4 regions of the Endobacterium panacihumi genome follow, and region 1 is predicted to be linked to each of the others. Evidence: riboswitches for the same ligand, from Rfam matches in the RefSeq annotation. Region 1 holds a riboswitch; each other region holds the start of a gene.

Region 1 (4,160 bases):
GGCAGGTACGGAACGCCCCTTCACCGGCCCCTATTGGGACAGCAAGGAAAAGGGTCTTTACCGCTGCGCCGCCTGCGATGAACCGCTGTTCATCTCCGACACCAAGTTCGACAGCGGCTGCGGATGGCCGAGCTATTTCGCGCCGGTGAAGGAAGATGCCGTCATCGAACTGCGTGACACGACACATGGCATGGTGCGCACGGAAATCCGCTGCGCCAATTGCAACGGCCATCTCGGCCACGTCTTCCCGGACGGTCCGCCACCGACAGGCCTGCGCTATTGCATCAACGGCCACGCCATGGTGTTCGAGACGGCCTGACCCGTTGCGCGACAGACAAAAGGCGGCCTTTGCGGGCCGCCTTCCGGGTTTTCAATGATCGCCGGCCGGTTCAGCCGGCGGCGGTGCGCAGGGCTCTGGCAGCCGCCACCATGTTCACCAGCGCCGGGCGCACTTCGTCCCACTTGCGCGTCTTCAATCCACAATCCGGGTTCACCCAGATCTGTCGGTCGCCCAGCCGGCCGCGCGCCAGCGTCAGCAGCGCTGTCATCTCGCCGATCTCCGGCACGCGCGGCGAATGGATGTCATACACGCCCGGACCGATCTCGTTCGGGTAATCGTAATCGCGAAACGCATCCAGCAATTCCATCTTCGAACGTGACGTTTCGATCGAAATCACATCGGCATCCATGGCGGCAATCGCGCCGATGATGTCGTTGAATTCCGAATAGCACATATGGGTATGCACCTGCGTCTCATCCCCGACGCCGCTGGCGCACAGACGAAAACTCTCCACCGCCCAGTCGAGATAGATGCCCCAATCCTTCTGTCTCAGCGGCAGGCCTTCACGCAAAGCCGCCTCATCGATCTGGATCATCGCCGCGCCGGCATTTTCCAGATCAGCCACCTCGTCACGGATGGCCAGCGCAATCTGCCGGCACGTTTCGCTGCGGCTCTGGTCATCGCGTACAAAAGACCAGTTCAGGATGGTCACCGGCCCGGTCAGCATGCCCTTCACCGGCTTGTCCGTCAGTGATTGCGCGTAAGACCACCAGCGCACCGTCATCGGCTGCGGCCGCGATACGTCGCCAAAGATGATCGGCGGACGCACGTAACGCGACCCGTAACTCTGCACCCAGGCATGTTGCGTGAAGGCGAAACCGGAAAGCTTTTCGCCAAAATACTGCACCATGTCATTGCGCTCGAACTCGCCATGCACCAGCACGTCGAGCCCGATCTCCTCCTGCCAGCGGATCGCCGCTTGCGTCTCCTTCTCGATAAAGGTTTCGTATTGCAGGTCGCTCAGCGCCCCCTTGGCATGCGCCGAACGCGCCTTGCGCACCTCCGGCGTCTGCGGGAAGGAGCCGATCGTGGTGGTCGGGAAAAGCGGCAGCGCTTGCGACTGCAATGCACGACGCTGTGCAAACGGACTGTGACGGTGCTTCATTGCGGCATCGATGCCGGCCAGCCGCCTCTGCACGGCCGCGTCCTTCACTTTTGGCGAGACGGCCCGCGCCGCCACCGCCTGCGAAACATCGGCAATTTTCTCCGACACCGCATCCCGGCCGTGACCAAGCGCCGTACCGAGCGTGGCAATCTCGTCCAGCTTCTGCGTCGCGAAGGCAAGCCACGTCTTCAATTCGGCATCCAGCGCCGTCTCCAGCGCAAGATCGATCGGAACATGCAGCAGCGAGCAGGACGGCGCGATCTGCAGATTGTCCCGCTGTTTCGCCACCGGCTCCAGCCGGTCCAGAACGGCGGCAAGATCGGCACGCCAGATATTGCGGCCGTCGATCACACCGAGCGACAGAATTTTATCCGCCCGCACTGCAGAAAGCACGTTCGCAAGCTGTTCCGGCGCCCGCAGCAGATCCACATGCAGGCCCGCCACCGGCAATGTGGCCAGTGTTGCAAGGTTATCAGCAGGAGCACCAAAATAGCTGGCCAGCATGATCTTGATGCCCGGCACGGCGCGTGCAAATTCCGTATAGGCCGTCGTGAAGGCGTGGCGTTCGCCCTCCGTCAGGTCCAGAACGGCAATCGGCTCGTCCACCTGCACCCAGTCGGCGCCTGCCGCCTCCAGCTGCCGCAGCAGCTCGAGATAGACGGGCACCAGGCGCGGCAGCAGATCGAGCGGCTTGAAGGCAGCACCGCGCGCCTTCGCGAGCTTCAGGAACGTCACCGGACCAAGCAGAACCGGCCGTGTACGGATCCCGAGCGCGTTGGCCTCGATAAAATGCTCGACCGGCTTTGCGGAGGTCAGCCCAAAAGCCTGATCCTCCACCACTTCCGGCACCATGTAATGGTAATTGGTATCGAACCATTTGGTCATTTCCAGCGCCGGCACGCCCTGCGAAACACCGCCATGATGCGCATGGCCGCAATCGCCATGCCCCTCGCCTTCAGCACCGCGCGCCATGGCAAAATAGGTATCGAGCGTAACCGGCCCGCCCTTCCAGCCATAAATTTCCGGCACCGCGCCGACCATCACGGCCGTATCGAGCACATGGTCGTAAAGCGAAAAATCATTGGACGGGATGATGTCGATGCCGGCGTTCTTCTGGAGCGCCCAGTTTTCCGCTCGCAGTTTTTGCGCCACGTCGAGCAGCGTTTTCGCGTCGGCCTTGCCCGACCAATAGGCTTCGAGCGCGAATTTCAGTTCGCGATGTTTTCCGATGCGCGGAAAACCGAGATTGGCAGTAAAAACAGTCATTTCCTTGACCCCGAGGTTATGGGCAAGGTTTGCGGCATGGCGCCATCACGACCGGGCACAGGCGTGCCGGTCGCAAATGCGGCACACCGGGAGACCCCGCCCGTGGACGTTATCGATCGAGGCAGGTCTCCTGGCTTGCGGGTCGTCACCGCCATCCCGTCTTCCCGGAGCGCCCTTTCAGGCATTTTCTCCAGTGACATCCATCGGATGGCGGCTCGCCGCTTACAGTTGCGGGGGCAGCTCCGGCATGGATGCCTTGCGGCATCGCACCGGATTCCCTCTTAGCTCCGGGCAGATGCCCGCAGAACCACGATGCGGCAACCATGCCGCAGCGCGATCATCGCGTCAAGCGATATAAAGATATGCTTATATCTTTTATTCTTTATTCGACGCCGAGCGCTTCGGCCGAAATCCAGAACACGGCATCCTGCGATTCCGCCGTCTCCACCCAGAAGAAGTCCAGATGCGGATATTCTTCCTCCAGAATTTCGCGGCCCGAGCCGATCTCGCACAGCATGCCGCCCTCGGGATTGAGGTAATTGGCGGCGTCATCGAGGATCTTTCGCACCAGATCGAGACCATCCTCACCGCCATCATGCGCCATGGCCGGCTCGGCCTGATGTTCCGCCGGGAAACCGGCCATCGAGGCATGGTCGACATAGGGCGGATTGGTGATGATCAGGTCATAGGTTTTTCCCGCCAGCGGCGCAAAAAGATCGCCCTTGTAGAGCGCGACCTGTTCCGAAACCTCATGGTCGGTCACGTTGATTTTCGCCACTTCCAGCGCATCGCCGGACAAATCGACGGCATCGATCTCCGCATTCGGGAAAAACTTTGCCGCCAGCACGGCAAGGCAGCCGGAGCCGGTGCAGATATCGACGGCACTCGTCACCTGAAGGGGATCGGGCAGGAAGGAAGAGCCGTTTTCACCGAGATATTCGGAAAACAGGATTTCGCCGATATGCGACCGCGGCACGATCACCCGCTCGTCGACAAAGAAACGCACGCCCTGGATATAGGCGTGATTGGTGATGTAGGAGGTCGGCTTGCGGCTGGTCACCCGCAATTCGATACGCTCGGCCAGCAACTGGCGTTCGGCCGGCAGAAGGCGCGCATCGAGAAACGGATCCAGCGTATCGATCGGCAGATTCAGGCTGTCGAGCAGAAGAAAGGCAGCATCGTCGCCGGCCGTCGTCGTGCCATGGCCGAACCCAAGCTCGGCGGCATTGAAGCGCGAGATCGCGTAACGCCAGTAATCGCGAAGCGTCACCAGTTCTGTTGTGATATCGGCCATGGTCGCGCGGTCTCTCTTTGGGGAATGGCAATTGTTTTATCGTCTTCGGCCATTGGAGGCTGGACGGAACCGGCATTAGAATGGCAAGGGCGCTAAGGTCAACCATTCAAGCAGGATTGCCGGGTTTATGAGTAAGAAGCATACCGATCCGGTCG
Region 2 (4,160 bases), on a different contig from region 1:
AAATAGATATTGGTGAAATCGACGCCTTCTTCCGAGCCGTAGAAAATCCGCTCGCGGGCGAGATAACCGTGCAGGTTCATCTGGCCGAGGCCGATCGCGTGGCTGTCTTCATTGCCCTTGGCGACTGAAGGCACCGAGGTGATGTTGCTCATTTCGGACACGGCAGTCAGCGCGCGGATCGAGGTTTCGATCGTCTGGCCGAAATCGGTACTGTCCATCGCGGCCGCGATATTGAGCGAGCCGAGATTGCAGGAAATGTCCTTGCCCATCTTGGAATAGGAGAGGTCGTCGTTGAACTCGCTCGCATCGCTGACCTGCAGGATTTCCGAGCAGAGATTGCTCATGGTGATGCGACCGGCAATCGGGTTCGCCCTGTTCACCGTGTCCTCGAACATGATGTAGGGATAACCGCTTTCGAACTGGATTTCGGCGATGACCTGGAAGAATTCGCGCGCCTTGATCTTCTTCTTGCGTATACGGCCGTCCTCGACCATTTCCTGATATTTTTCGCTCACCGAAATCTCGGTGAACGGCACGCCGTAAAAACGCTCCACATCATGCGGCGAGAACAGGTACATGTCCTCGTTGTTGCGGGCGAGTTCAAAGGTAATGTCGGGAATGACGACGCCGAGCGACAGCGTCTTGATGCGGATTTTTTCGTCGGCATTTTCGCGCTTGGTATCGAGAAAACGCATGATGTCCGGGTGATGGGCATGCAGGTAGACGGCTCCTGCTCCCTGCCGCGCACCCAGCTGGTTGGCATAGGAGAAACTATCCTCCAGCAGTTTCATCACCGGAATGACGCCCGACGACTGGTTTTCGATCTGCTTGATCGGTGCGCCCATTTCGCGAAGGTTGGTAAGCGACAGCGCCACACCGCCGCCGCGCTTGGAAAGCTGCAGCGCCGAATTGATCGAGCGGCCGATGCTTTCCATGTTATCTTCCACGCGCAGGAGGAAGCAGGAGACGAGTTCGCCGCGCTGTTTCTTGCCGGCATTGAGGAAGGTCGGCGTTGCCGGCTGGAAACGGCCGGAAATGATCTCGTCGACGAGATCGCGGGCAAGCTTTTCATCGCCGCGGGCCAGCGCCAGCGCCACCATGCAGACGCGGTCCTCGTAGCGCTCGAGATAGCGTTTCCCGTCAAACGTCTTCAGCGTGTAGCTGGTGTAATATTTGAAAGCGCCCAAAAAGGTCGGGAAGCGGAATTTCTTGTCATAGGCGTGGTCGAACAGGTCACGCACGAAATTGAAAGAATACTGGTCGAGAACCTCCTGCTCGTAATAACCTTCGGTCACAAGGTAATCGAGCTTTTCCCGCAGGTTATGGAAGAACACCGTGTTCTGGTTCACGTGCTGCAGAAAATACTGCTTTGCCGCCTGCCGGTCGCGGTCGAGCTGGATTTTTCCATGCTCGTCATAAAGATTCAGCATGGCGTTGAGGGCATGGTAATCCAGCCCCGTCTCGGGTGGCTTGGCCGTTGTCACTGGTTTGTCGAAGCTTGTCGCGTCCAAAATCGTTCCAATCCGTGTCTGACGTTGTCGACATCTTCCTGCGTGCCCAGAAGCTCGAACTTGTAAAGAAATGGCACCTGGCACTTGGCGGAAATGATGTCCCCGGCGATGCAATAGGCTGCGCCGAAATTGGTGTTGCCCGCGGCAATGACGCCGCGGATGTTGGATCTGTTGTCCGCATCGTTGAGGAAGCGGATCACCTGTTTGGGAACGGCGCCCTTGTTTTCGCCGCCGCCATAGGTCGGAACGATCAGGACGAACGGGTTGGGTGCGCAAAGCGCCTCATCGCTGCAGATCGGAATGCGCCGGGCGGTCAGACCCAGCTTTTCCACGAACCGATGGGTGTTTTCCGATTTCGTGGAGAAATAGACGACGCTCATCGCGATGATGGTCAGGCGAGGGCGCTGATCATGTCCGGGCGAAAACCTGCCCAATGCTGCTCGCCGGCAATGACCACAGGCACCTGGCGGTAGCCGAGGCCCTGCACGAGGTCATAAGCCTCGGCATCTGCGGACACGTCGATAATGGTGTAGTCGATGCCCTGACGGTCGAGCGCGCGGGTGGTTGCGGTGCACTGGACGCAGGCGGGCTTGCTGTAGACGGTGATGGTCATGGTCGTTCCTCGTGAAAAATGAGCATGCGGAAGCGTTCGCACCTCGGTCGATGTCCGGGCGAAGATGACGGGAAATGAAGGTGTCGCTGTCGGTGGCCGAGCGTCAGGCGCTCGTCGTGGCCACGCTGCGCCGCAAACCCGCAAACCGACATGGGTAGATGGGCCGACGCATCGACTGCTTGCAGAAACTCAAGAACATAAAACTTCACCCCGAAGCATTTTTGCGGGACATTCGGGGAGGCGCATGCGCAGGATCATCCCGCACCTATACGCGACCTTCGGACACCCCGCCCGTGGACGTTTCCGTGCAAGGCAGGTCTCCTGGCTTGCGGGTCACGGCATTCGTTCCGCCTTCCCAACGCTTTTGGCGTCAGTGGCCTGCTCGATCGAATGCTCGCCGCTTACAGTTGCGGGGGCAGCTCCGGCATTATGGCACCCGTCATGGGTATCACGCACCGAATTCCCGTCTTAGCTTCCGATGCGAATCGGAAGAACCTTGAACACTATATATGGTAGACGAGGCAAAAATTTCGTCAACGGATATGTTGTTTCGGCTCGGTCAAGTCTGGGGAAAACGAGGGGGCTTGCCGCACGAGGTCACGGTCACCGAAACTTTTTCACGTAAATTTATTTACGTACGAATTCAAAAATATTGACGCGCGTAAAATTTAGGACATATGATGAAAAATCAGCCGGCAAGAGGAGGCCCGCCGGCTGGATGTGTGCTCATAAGGCCTCAAGGACGGGAGGAATGAATATGACCCTCAAGAATTTCGCAAAGACGCTGCTGGTTTCCGCCAGCCTCACGCTCGCCGCTGCCGCTGCCCATGCCGAAGGCATCGGTGCATCGTTGCTCACGCAGCAGCATCCTTTCTATAACGAGCTTGCCAAGGCGATCACCGCTGAAGCCAAGGCCAAAAATGTGTCGGTCGAGATCTCGATCGCCAACCAGGACCTCAACAAGCAGCTCGCCGATATCGAAGACTTCATCGTCAAGGGCGTCGACGTCATCATCATGTCGCCGGTCGACAGCAAGGGCGCTCTTGCCGCCGTTGCCCGCGCTGAAGCAGCCGGCATCAAGGTCATCACCGTCGACGTTCCTGTCGAAGGCGCCAAGGTCGCCTCCTATATCGGCACCGACAACTATGCCGGCGGCGTCAAGGCCGGTGAACTGATGGCCGAACAGCTCGGCGGCAAGGGCCAGGTCGCGATCATCGATTACCCGCTCGTGCAGTCGGTGGTGAACCGCGTCAACGGCTTCAAGGAAGCCATTGCCAAGCATCCGGACATCAAGATCGTGTCGATCCAGACCGGCATCACCCGCGCCGAAGCGCTGGCCGTTGCCCAGAACATGCTGCAGGCCAACCCGGAAATCGGCGGCATTTTCGGGTTCGGTGACGACGCTGCACTCGCTGCTGCCGTTGCCGTCAAATCCTCGGGCCTGACCGGCAAGGTCAAGGTCATCGGTTTCGACGGCATGCCGGAAGCCATCAAGGCAGTCGATGCAGATCCGGATTTCGTCGGCGTCATCCAGCAGTTCCCGGACCAGATGGGCAAGCTTGCCGTCGAAACCGCGATCAAGCTGCAGGCAGGCGAGGAAGTGCCGGCCGAACAGCCGATCGTTCCCGGCGTTTACACCAAGAAGCAGTAAGTCCTCCCAAGACGCTCTGCGCATGAGGCCATCTCTGTTTTGAGGCTGCCTCCTCCGGTGGTCCGCTCCCCCAGGCGGGCCACCGGGCATCTGCGGATTGTTCGAAGCCGCCCGCCGATGCGGTGCACGATCTGCATGATCAGGAATAGGGAGCAGCTTTCGCCGCAGTGGTGGTGTGAAGCGCTCGTTGAAAGGTGACGCCATGGAAACCTCAGGCGACAACGTGATCCTTGAGATCAAGGACATGTCCAAGGAATTCGGGGCCGTGAAGGCGCTGAAGAACATGCAGCTTTCGGTGAAGCCGGGCCGTGTTCATACCATTCTCGGCGAAAATGGTGCCGGCAAATCGACGCTGATGAAGATTCTCGCGGGCGTCTACCAGCCC
Region 3 (4,160 bases), on a different contig from region 1:
AAATCCGCATGCGCCTGGAGAAAACGGCTGGTGCCGAACTGTAAAATGATGCCCGTCATGGACGCTCCGCCCTGATCTGATAACTGTTTGAAACAAGGATCGGTCGAGGCGCAGCAGGCCGACAGAAATGCAATTCGCGTCGCATGCTCCCTCTCCCGTAACATGCATTAAAACTGTTCTTTTGGGATAAAAGACAATTGCCTTGCAGGCAATTTGTTTTTTATATAAAAAGAGCATTCATAAAAAACAGCTTCTGCCAAGTGTCATTTCAAGGCGCTCTCCCGGTCATGAAAACCAATGCTCTTTTCAAGCGCAGCTATAATCAGGCCCTCGACATGCTGGCCGATGCGCAGGCCGGTGCGCCGCTGCCTTCCGAGCCGGCCATGGCTGCGACACTCGGTATCAGCCGCACGACGGTGCGCGCCGTGTTGGCGGCGTTGTCCATGCGCGGCATCGTCGCGGTTGAAGGTCGCGCCAAGCAGCAATTGCGTCTGCCGAAGCGTAGTGACTATCTCGCCGATGCCGATATGGAACCGCTGGCCGATATGGTCGAGCGCAAGTTCATGGCATGGTTGGTCGGTCCCGATTGCAGCCCCGGACAAGTCATCAACGGTTTGGATCTTGCCCGCCAGTTCGGCGTGTCCACGTCAGCCATTCGTGACTGCCTCAATAAATTCAGCCATTTCGGTCTTCTGGAGCGCCAGAGCAACGGGCGCTGGCGCACGCTGGGCCTGACTGTGGATTTTGTCGGCGAGCTTTTTGATATGCGCGAGTTGATCGAGTTTCGGGCCGTCGATCGTTTTGTCGCTCTCCCGAAAGATGATCTGCTTTGGGGCGAATTGTCGCTGATCGAGGAAGAGCATCATGCAATCCTTGCCGATTTCAATAATCGCGGCCGCGATTTTTCCGACCTTGATCATCGGTTCCACAAGCTGGTGGATAGTGCCGTGCCGAACCGGTTTCTCGGCAATATCCAGGGCGTAATGTCGGTGATTTTTCACTATCATTACCAGTGGAACAAAAGAGATGAAGTGGCCCGCAATCATCGCGCGCTGCACGAGCATCTGGCCTATATCGACGGTTTGAAAAGCGGTGATCCCGCAAGGGCGCGCGAGGCATGCCGCCTGCACCTGCACACCGCGCGATCGACCATGCTGACGTCCATCGACCTTGCCTGATGCAAAACAGGCAGCATATTTTATCTTGACACGTAATGATATTACATAACATACACTATTGCCATTGACGGCGGGCACATCTGCCAGCTAACTCAGCGGCGACGGTTTCCAGCGCCGAAAGCAATGGAATTAAAAGGGAACACGGTGCGGATCCGATTTATCAGATCTCAATGCCGTGGCTGCCCCCGCAACTGTAAGCGGATCACCGTCCATCCTCGAGATGCCCGAAGGGTATCTGGCCACTGTGTCGTGATCGGCATGGGAAGGCAGGTGGACGGCATGTTCGTGAGCCAGGAGACCTGCCGTCAGGACAGAACTATCGTTACGGGCGGGGATGCCCGGAAGAGGATCACGTTATGACGCTTCCATGCGCTTGTGCGCACTCCATGGTCTTTATCCCTTTTTCGTCGATGTCGACTGTCCGCCGGCAAGCGTTCTGATACGCGCTGTCGCCCTCCATCGATCACACATTTCCAGGAGAGACCATGTTTCATTTTTCACGCCTGTCGGTCTGCGCAGGTTTGCTGGCTTCGGCCGTCGCGATCCTTCCATTTTCGACCCCGGTACAGGCTGCCGAAACCCAGTACCCTTTGACCATCAAGAATTGCGGTCTTGAACTGACCTTCAAACAGGCACCGTCGCGCACGGTGTCGGTTGGCCAGAGCGTCACCGAAGTGCTTTATCTGCTTGGCCTGTCGGACAGGGTGGTTGGCACGGCGCTCTGGGTCAGTCCGGTGCTGAAGGGGTTTGAGGAAACGAACGCCAAGGTCGAGCGCCTGGCCGACAACGATCCGAGTTTCGAAGCGGTGATCGGCAAGAAGCCGGATCTGGTGACGACCCAGTTCCAGTGGCAGATCGGTCCGGAAGGTGTGGTGGGCACGCCTGCCCAGTTCGCCGAACTCGGCGTGCCGGTCTATACCTCGCCGGCCGATTGCGTCGGCAAGGACAATTCCGGTGGTGGTGATGGCGTACGCACCGGCGTGTTTTCTATGGAGCTGATCTATCAGGAAATCCGTGATCTGGCGAAGATCTACAACGTTCAGGATCGTGGCGAAGAAGTTGTCGCCGATCTCAAGAAGCGCGAAGAAGCCGCGCGTACAAAGATCGCTTCGGCGGATGGCAAGCTCTCGGCCGTCTTCTGGTTCTCCAGTGCCGAACTCGATATCGATCCTTATGTCGCTGGTCGCCACGGCGCGCCGGGCTACATCATGTCGGCGCTCGGTATCAAGAATGTGATCGAGAGCGATGAGGAATGGCCGACCGTCGGCTGGGAAACCATCGCCAAGGCCAACCCGACGATGATCGTTGCCGGCAAGATGGATCGCCGCCGGTTCCCGGCCGATGATGTCGCCGTCAAGCACAAGTTCCTCAAGGAAGATCCCGTCGCCAGCCTGATGCCTGCCGTGAAAGAAGGCCATGTCTTCGAAATGGATGCGCAGGCTATGAACCCGACCATCCGCACCGTCGAGGGACTGGAAAAGCTGGCTGATGCCATCGCCGCCTCGGGCCTTGCCAAATAAGCTGATAGCGGTGGAACATATAACGTCAAAAATGAGTAGAACGGGCGTCGCACTTGCGGCGCTCGTCATCCTTGCCGTTGCGCTAGTCGCCGGGGCGGCGATTGGCGAAACCTCCATTCCATTTGATGTCGTGTTGAAAACGGTCGCCAACCGCGTTTTCGGCGCCGGCTACCCGCTGGAACCACTCGACGAGGGCATCGTCTGGGCCTATCGCCTCAGTCGCGCTGTCGTTGCTGCCTGTTGCGGCGCCTCGCTGGCAATCGCCGGTGCCGTGCTGCAGTCGCTGCTGCGCAATCCGCTGGCGGATCCCTACATTCTCGGCATTTCCGCCGGTGCCTCCACCGGTGCAGTTGCCGTAGCGCTTCTGGGTTTTGGCGCGGGAATGCTGACCATGCCAATGGGTGCGCTCGCGGGCGCGCTTGCCGCTTTCCTGCTCGTCAGCCTGCTGGCCATGCGCGCCGGCAGCGGCAGCAATGCTATCATCCTTGCCGGCGTTGCAGGCTCGCAGATGTTCAATGCGCTGACCTCCTTCGTCGTGACCAAGTCGGCGACGGCCGAGCAGGCGCGCGGCATCATGTTCTGGCTGCTCGGCAATCTGTCAGGTGTGCGCTGGCCGGATGTCGGTCTGGCGCTGCCGGTCACGATCATCGGTCTTCTCATTTGTCTCTGGCATGTCCGCGCACTCGACGCCTTCGCCTTCGGCAATCAGGCGGCCGCCTCGCTCGGCATCCGCGTGCGCCGCGTTCAGGTCGTCCTGATCTGTACAGCCGCCGCGATGACGGCCGCGATGGTCTCGCTGGTCGGCTCGATCGGCTTTATCGGCCTCGTCATCCCTCATGCGGCACGGCTCATCGTCGGTGTTCGACATGGGCGTCTGCTGCCGGTAACGGCATTGGTCGGGGCCGTTTTCATGATCGTCGCCGATATCCTTTCGCGCACCATCGTTTCCGGGCAGGTGCTGCCAATCGGTGTGATCACGGCTCTGTTCGGTGCCCCGGCATTTGCCTTCATTCTCGGGCAGAAGAGGACGCGACCATGAAGCTTTCTGCCCGAAATCTCAGCTGGTCCGCCGGCAGTCTGGAAATCGTGCGTGACGTTTCCTTCGACGTCGCGCCGGGTGAGTTTCTCGGCATTATCGGCCCCAACGGTTCCGGCAAAAGCACGTTGCTCTCGATGCTGGCCGGCATTCGCAAACCGCTTTCCGGACATGTGAGGCTGGGTGATGCGGCGATAAAATCCATCGGCAGCCGCCACATTGCTCAAAAGCTTGCGTTTGTGGAGCAACAGGCGGAAACCACCGAAAGAATTACGGCGCGTCAAGCCGTCGAACTGGGCCGAACGCCGTATCTTGGGCCGCTATCCGGATGGTCCCTGGAGGATGACGCGATCGTCAACGCGGCGCTTGAAAACGTCGATATGATCGATAAGGCAGAGCGCTTTTGGCATCATCTTTCCGGGGGAG
Region 4 (4,160 bases), on a different contig from region 1:
GGCGCTCGCCACCCATCACAATGATGCTTCCGCCATCACCCCGGAAATCCTCGAGCGCGATCTGTTTGGCCCGGTGCCGTGGATCACCGCTCTGGTGGCAGACGGCGGCGAAGGCCTGATCGGCTACGCCATTCTGGTGCCGTTGTACCGCGCTCAGGAGGGCAAGCGCGGCATGGATCTGCACCATCTCTTCGTGCGCGAAGGCCATCGCGGCCACGGCATCGGCCACCATCTGGTCACCCGCGCCCGCGACCTCGCCCGCAATGCCGGCTGCGATTATCTTTCGGTCGGCGCCGCGACCGGCAATTTCGCCGCCCACCGATTTTACGAGCACATGGATTTCAAACCGCGGCCGGTAACAGGCATGCGATATACGCAGGCGCTGGCGTAAGAACTGCGGAAACCGGCGATCTCTCCTTGGCTGGGATCGCCGGACTGTTGCAATTACTACGACGACCTTCGTCTTCCGATTCAGTCTTTTCCAGTCAATACTCGACAACGACCACCCCCACCCGCTCCGCGATCTGGCACCAGATCGCCAAGCGCCCGGCGAATATCGCGGCTATTGAGATTGAGACTACGTCCTTTCGGAATCCCTTGCCGCTCAATCTTCGCCCACGCTGCAGCCCGAAACGCGGCAGCATTGCTTTCATGGTATGCAAGACAATCGGCCCCGACAGGATCGGAACCGATCAGAATGCGAAAGGCACGGCGATGCACGAAGCAGGCCGCGCCATGGTCGCGGTCATCGGAGAAAACGGCAAAACTCAGCGCATCGAGATCGTCACGCCAGACTGCCGTGTTCCTTTCCATCACTTCACGCGGAAGGACTGAGACGCTTCAGGAATGTGCCACTCAGCGCACCCAAAAGTGCCCAGAAAACAAAGCTTGTGACGGTTGCCACGACGATGAAGCGACGCTCCAGTTCGAGCGGCGCCAACGGCTCCACGCCGGTCGGCGGCAATGGCGCGCCCACCACATGCGGTGCCGCGATGAGGACGACCGCCAGCACCGCAGCCCATGGCTCACGCCGCAAGACCAGCAGGCCGATACCGGCAGCCGTCGCGATGGCCGTGGCAATCCACCATGTCTGACGGGCGGCAAGTTCTGCAGCCGGGCTGCCTGGCAATTCCGGCGGCAGCCCCACCATCGGCGCCAGCATCACCGAGGCAAAACCCGCCACGCCGAAAAACAGCCCGGTGCGCCAGCCCTGTGAGACGTTCGCCATGGACAGCAAGGCCGTCAGCACAAGCGAATAGCCGATCGCGGTCAGCACATTGGCGCCGAGCGTATAGGCGGTGCGCTCGAAACCGTCGGCGGGTGCCCACCCCTCACCGTGATCGTGACCGGCGGCATCATGCCCGTCACCTTCCGCCGCGGTTGCGGCATGATCGTGGGCGGGCGTGCCGGACGCATGCGTATGTGCGTCAGGCGCCGCGCTTTCCGGCACGGCCGGCCCTGCATTCTCATAGGTTTCGGCCTTGAGGATCAGCGGCTCGGTGCCGACCATCTGCATCAGCGTGATGGCAATACCTGTTATGATCCCCACCGGGACGGCGGAGAAGACAATAGCTCTGAACATATGGTGGCTCCCCTCAGTGGCAGGGGAAAGCGTTGGCATGACGGACGTCATGCGCAGCATTGTGAACGACTTCGAGATGGGAAAAACCCACGAAACCGATCACGAAAAGCCCGAGGCAACCGGCCATGGCGGATTGCACCAGGTTGGATGTTCTGGAAGAGACGGCCGGTTTGGCCGCGGTATCAGTGGTCTGTTTTTGCATGATGGAACCCCTCGTTGCACATGCGTTGCTCACATTTGCAATGGCAGGTCTCCTGGCTCGCAGGTCGTTGTCACGAAACTGGCCTTCCCGGTTTCCCAGTGGCCGTCATCGTCCGGACTCGCCGCTCACAGTTGCGGGGGCAGCCGCGAATGAGGAAATCTCCCTGTCGCGTTCCCTTTTCATCCCCCTGCATTCACTTGAGAAAACAGGAGGAACCATTGCGAGGCAAGTTGTGCGCCCGGCATTTGCGGGTGTCAAGGTGCGGTTGCACCGGCACGGCTGCACACCGAGGAAGCATTTTCAGAGGACGGGATTATTTCCCCGGCACTGCTTTCAAGTAGGCAGCGATGGCTTCAAGGTCGCTCTTGGGCAGATGCGCAATGTTTTTCTGCACTTCCACCATCGATCCGCCAACACTGTCGAAATCGGGTGTGAAACCGGTTTCGAGGTAGTTGACGATGTCGTCCTCGCTCCAGGCGCTGATCCCTTCCGAGGTCGAGGTAATGCCGGGCACGCGGCCATCGCCTTCCGGATTGAGGCCACCCGCCAGCCAGGCGCCGGACTCGAAACCGCCCAGCGCATTGCGCGGCGTATGGCATTCGCCGCAATGACCAGGACCTTCGACCAGATACTGGCCGCGCTTGACCTGTTCGGACGCATTTGCGAGCGCTACCCGCGGACCGTCATCGAAATAGAGAAACTTCCAGCCACCGACGGCAAGCCGGATATTGAAGGGAAACGGCAGGTCGTGGCCCGGCGCCACATTGGAACTGGCCGGCAAGGACTTCAGGTACGCGAAAAGGTCATTGACGTCTTTTGGCGAAAGCCGCGCATAGGACCCATACGGAAACGACGGATACAGATGCTCGCCACTCGGGCCAACACCACGCGTCATCGCATTGCCGAATTGTGCGATTGTCCAGCCACCGATCCCGGCCTGACTGTCGGAGGAAATGTTAGGAATATGGAATGTGCCGAAATCGCTCGGCAAAGCCCGACCGCCCGACATGATCTTCAGCGCATCGCCTTCAGCACCCGGCGCAGCATGGCACCCGGCACAGCCGCCCGCCCAGAACAGCTGTTCGCCATTGGCCAGATCAGGACTGCCGAGATTGGCCCAGTGGCTCTCCGGCTGCGGATCGGGTGCCGTCAGCGAATAAGCACCGCCGAGACCTGCCGCCCCCATAACAACCACTGCCGCCACGATTTTCGTGAAGGTCGATGCCATGTCATTCTCCTGCCGCAAGGCGTCACGGCAGCCGGGTCAGTACCCGGCTGCCGATCGCAATCAACGCTTCAGACGGTAGGTCTGGTGGCACTGGCCGCATTCGGCGCCCAGCGTCTGCATGGCATTCATGACGCCGGCGACATCGGTCGGTGCTGCCGCCAGAACAGCATCGGCATCCGCGGCCAGCTTCAGCGACTTGGCACGGAAGTCGGACGGATTTTCCCAGATCTTTGGCGAGGCTTCGGTATCATGGCCGGTTTCGCTGCCGACCGGGAACTGGTCGGGAAATGCCTTGGCCGACGTGCTGATCGTCGTCAGTGCGGTCTTCACGGCTTCCGCGTCGAACGGCTTCTGTTCCTTGGCGATAGCGGCAAGTGCGCCCATGGCACCACCGATCGCCTTCATGCCGGCCTGACGTTCGACCTGCGGTTCGGCAGCAAAAGCCGAACCGAAGCCAAGACAGAGTGCCACGGCCGTGGCGGCCAGAGTCTTGATATACATTAAAATCTCCCGGTTTGATCGGCCCGCATCACACGCAGCCGAAAGATCTGCGCTGGGAGAATGACAAGGCCAAACGACGGAAAGAAGTCACGTTTCCGTCAGGCTACCAGAGATGCTGCGATTATCCGTTGACACTGCGTTCACCAGATAAATACGGCAAAACCACTCAAGTTAGCTCATACGCCGCCCTTCACGCCTTCCCAAAGGGTCACCACCGACACGACAACCAGCAGCAGGCCGGCGCCCCGGCCAATCCAGATGGTTGCTGAGGCATTGCCGACGACCGCGGCGCGGGCACGCCCGGCAGCGACCGCAAGGCTGCCGTAAATCGCCAACTGGGTTGCTGCCGTCATCACCGCCATGATGGCGGCCTGCGGTGCCAGAGGACCGAAATCGGGACGTAGAAACTGCGGATAGATGGCCAGCATGAAAAGATAGTCCTTTGGATTCATCAGGCAGGTGACCGCCCCGCGCCGAAATGCTTCCCAATGAGAACGGCTGTCTGCCGGACCGACATGATCAACGATGATCGCGCTGCGCATCAACGTGACGCCGATCCACGCCATGTAAAGCGCGCCGATGATCAGCAGTGGTTTGAACAGGACCGGCATGAAACTCGCCAGAAGGCCGACCCCCAGCGCGCCATA

Evidence for each region. Region 1 has a riboswitch for cobalamin ahead of metE (5-methyltetrahydropteroyltriglutamate--homocysteine S-methyltransferase). Riboswitches for the same ligand answer to the same signal wherever they lie in the genome.
Region 2: another riboswitch for cobalamin. It lies ahead of nrdH (glutaredoxin-like protein NrdH); the one in region 1 lies ahead of metE (5-methyltetrahydropteroyltriglutamate--homocysteine S-methyltransferase).
Region 3: another riboswitch for cobalamin. It lies ahead of ACRQ1B_RS18860 (ABC transporter substrate-binding protein); the one in region 1 lies ahead of metE (5-methyltetrahydropteroyltriglutamate--homocysteine S-methyltransferase).
Region 4: another riboswitch for cobalamin. It lies ahead of ACRQ1B_RS11970 (CbtB domain-containing protein); the one in region 1 lies ahead of metE (5-methyltetrahydropteroyltriglutamate--homocysteine S-methyltransferase).

Annotation. Positions count from the first base shown of each region.
Region 1 is NZ_JBOZRA010000006.1:257,049-261,208, reverse strand. It holds gene msrB (peptide-methionine (R)-S-oxide reductase MsrB) at 1-319, shown strand, start outside; gene metE (5-methyltetrahydropteroyltriglutamate--homocysteine S-methyltransferase) at 390-2,711, opposite strand; cobalamin riboswitch at 2,815-3,038, opposite strand; gene prmB (50S ribosomal protein L3 N(5)-glutamine methyltransferase) at 3,094-4,005, opposite strand.
Region 2 is NZ_JBOZRA010000002.1:462,455-466,614, forward strand. It holds gene nrdE (class 1b ribonucleoside-diphosphate reductase subunit alpha) at 1-1,484, opposite strand, end outside; gene nrdI (class Ib ribonucleoside-diphosphate reductase assembly flavoprotein NrdI) at 1,481-1,891, opposite strand; gene nrdH (glutaredoxin-like protein NrdH) at 1,903-2,124, opposite strand; cobalamin riboswitch at 2,419-2,638, opposite strand; gene ACRQ1B_RS13955 (substrate-binding domain-containing protein) at 2,876-3,775, shown strand; gene ACRQ1B_RS13960 (sugar ABC transporter ATP-binding protein) at 3,978-4,160, shown strand, end outside.
Region 3 is NZ_JBOZRA010000004.1:148,775-152,934, reverse strand. It holds gene ACRQ1B_RS18870 (mannitol dehydrogenase family protein) at 1-59, opposite strand, end outside; gene ACRQ1B_RS18865 (GntR family transcriptional regulator) at 288-1,178, shown strand; cobalamin riboswitch at 1,264-1,499, shown strand; partial or broken gene ACRQ1B_RS18860 (ABC transporter substrate-binding protein) at 1,748-2,698, shown strand; gene ACRQ1B_RS18855 (FecCD family ABC transporter permease) at 2,730-3,737, shown strand; gene ACRQ1B_RS18850 (ABC transporter ATP-binding protein) at 3,734-4,160, shown strand, end outside.
Region 4 is NZ_JBOZRA010000002.1:9,604-13,763, forward strand. It holds gene ACRQ1B_RS11955 (GNAT family N-acetyltransferase) at 1-391, shown strand, start outside; gene ACRQ1B_RS11960 (hypothetical protein) at 418-834, shown strand; gene ACRQ1B_RS11965 (CbtA family protein) at 818-1,582, opposite strand; gene ACRQ1B_RS11970 (CbtB domain-containing protein) at 1,596-1,784, opposite strand; cobalamin riboswitch at 1,810-2,019, opposite strand; gene ACRQ1B_RS11975 (c-type cytochrome) at 2,098-2,970, opposite strand; gene ACRQ1B_RS11980 (c-type cytochrome) at 3,073-3,513, opposite strand; gene ACRQ1B_RS11985 (LysE family translocator) at 3,690-4,160, opposite strand, start outside.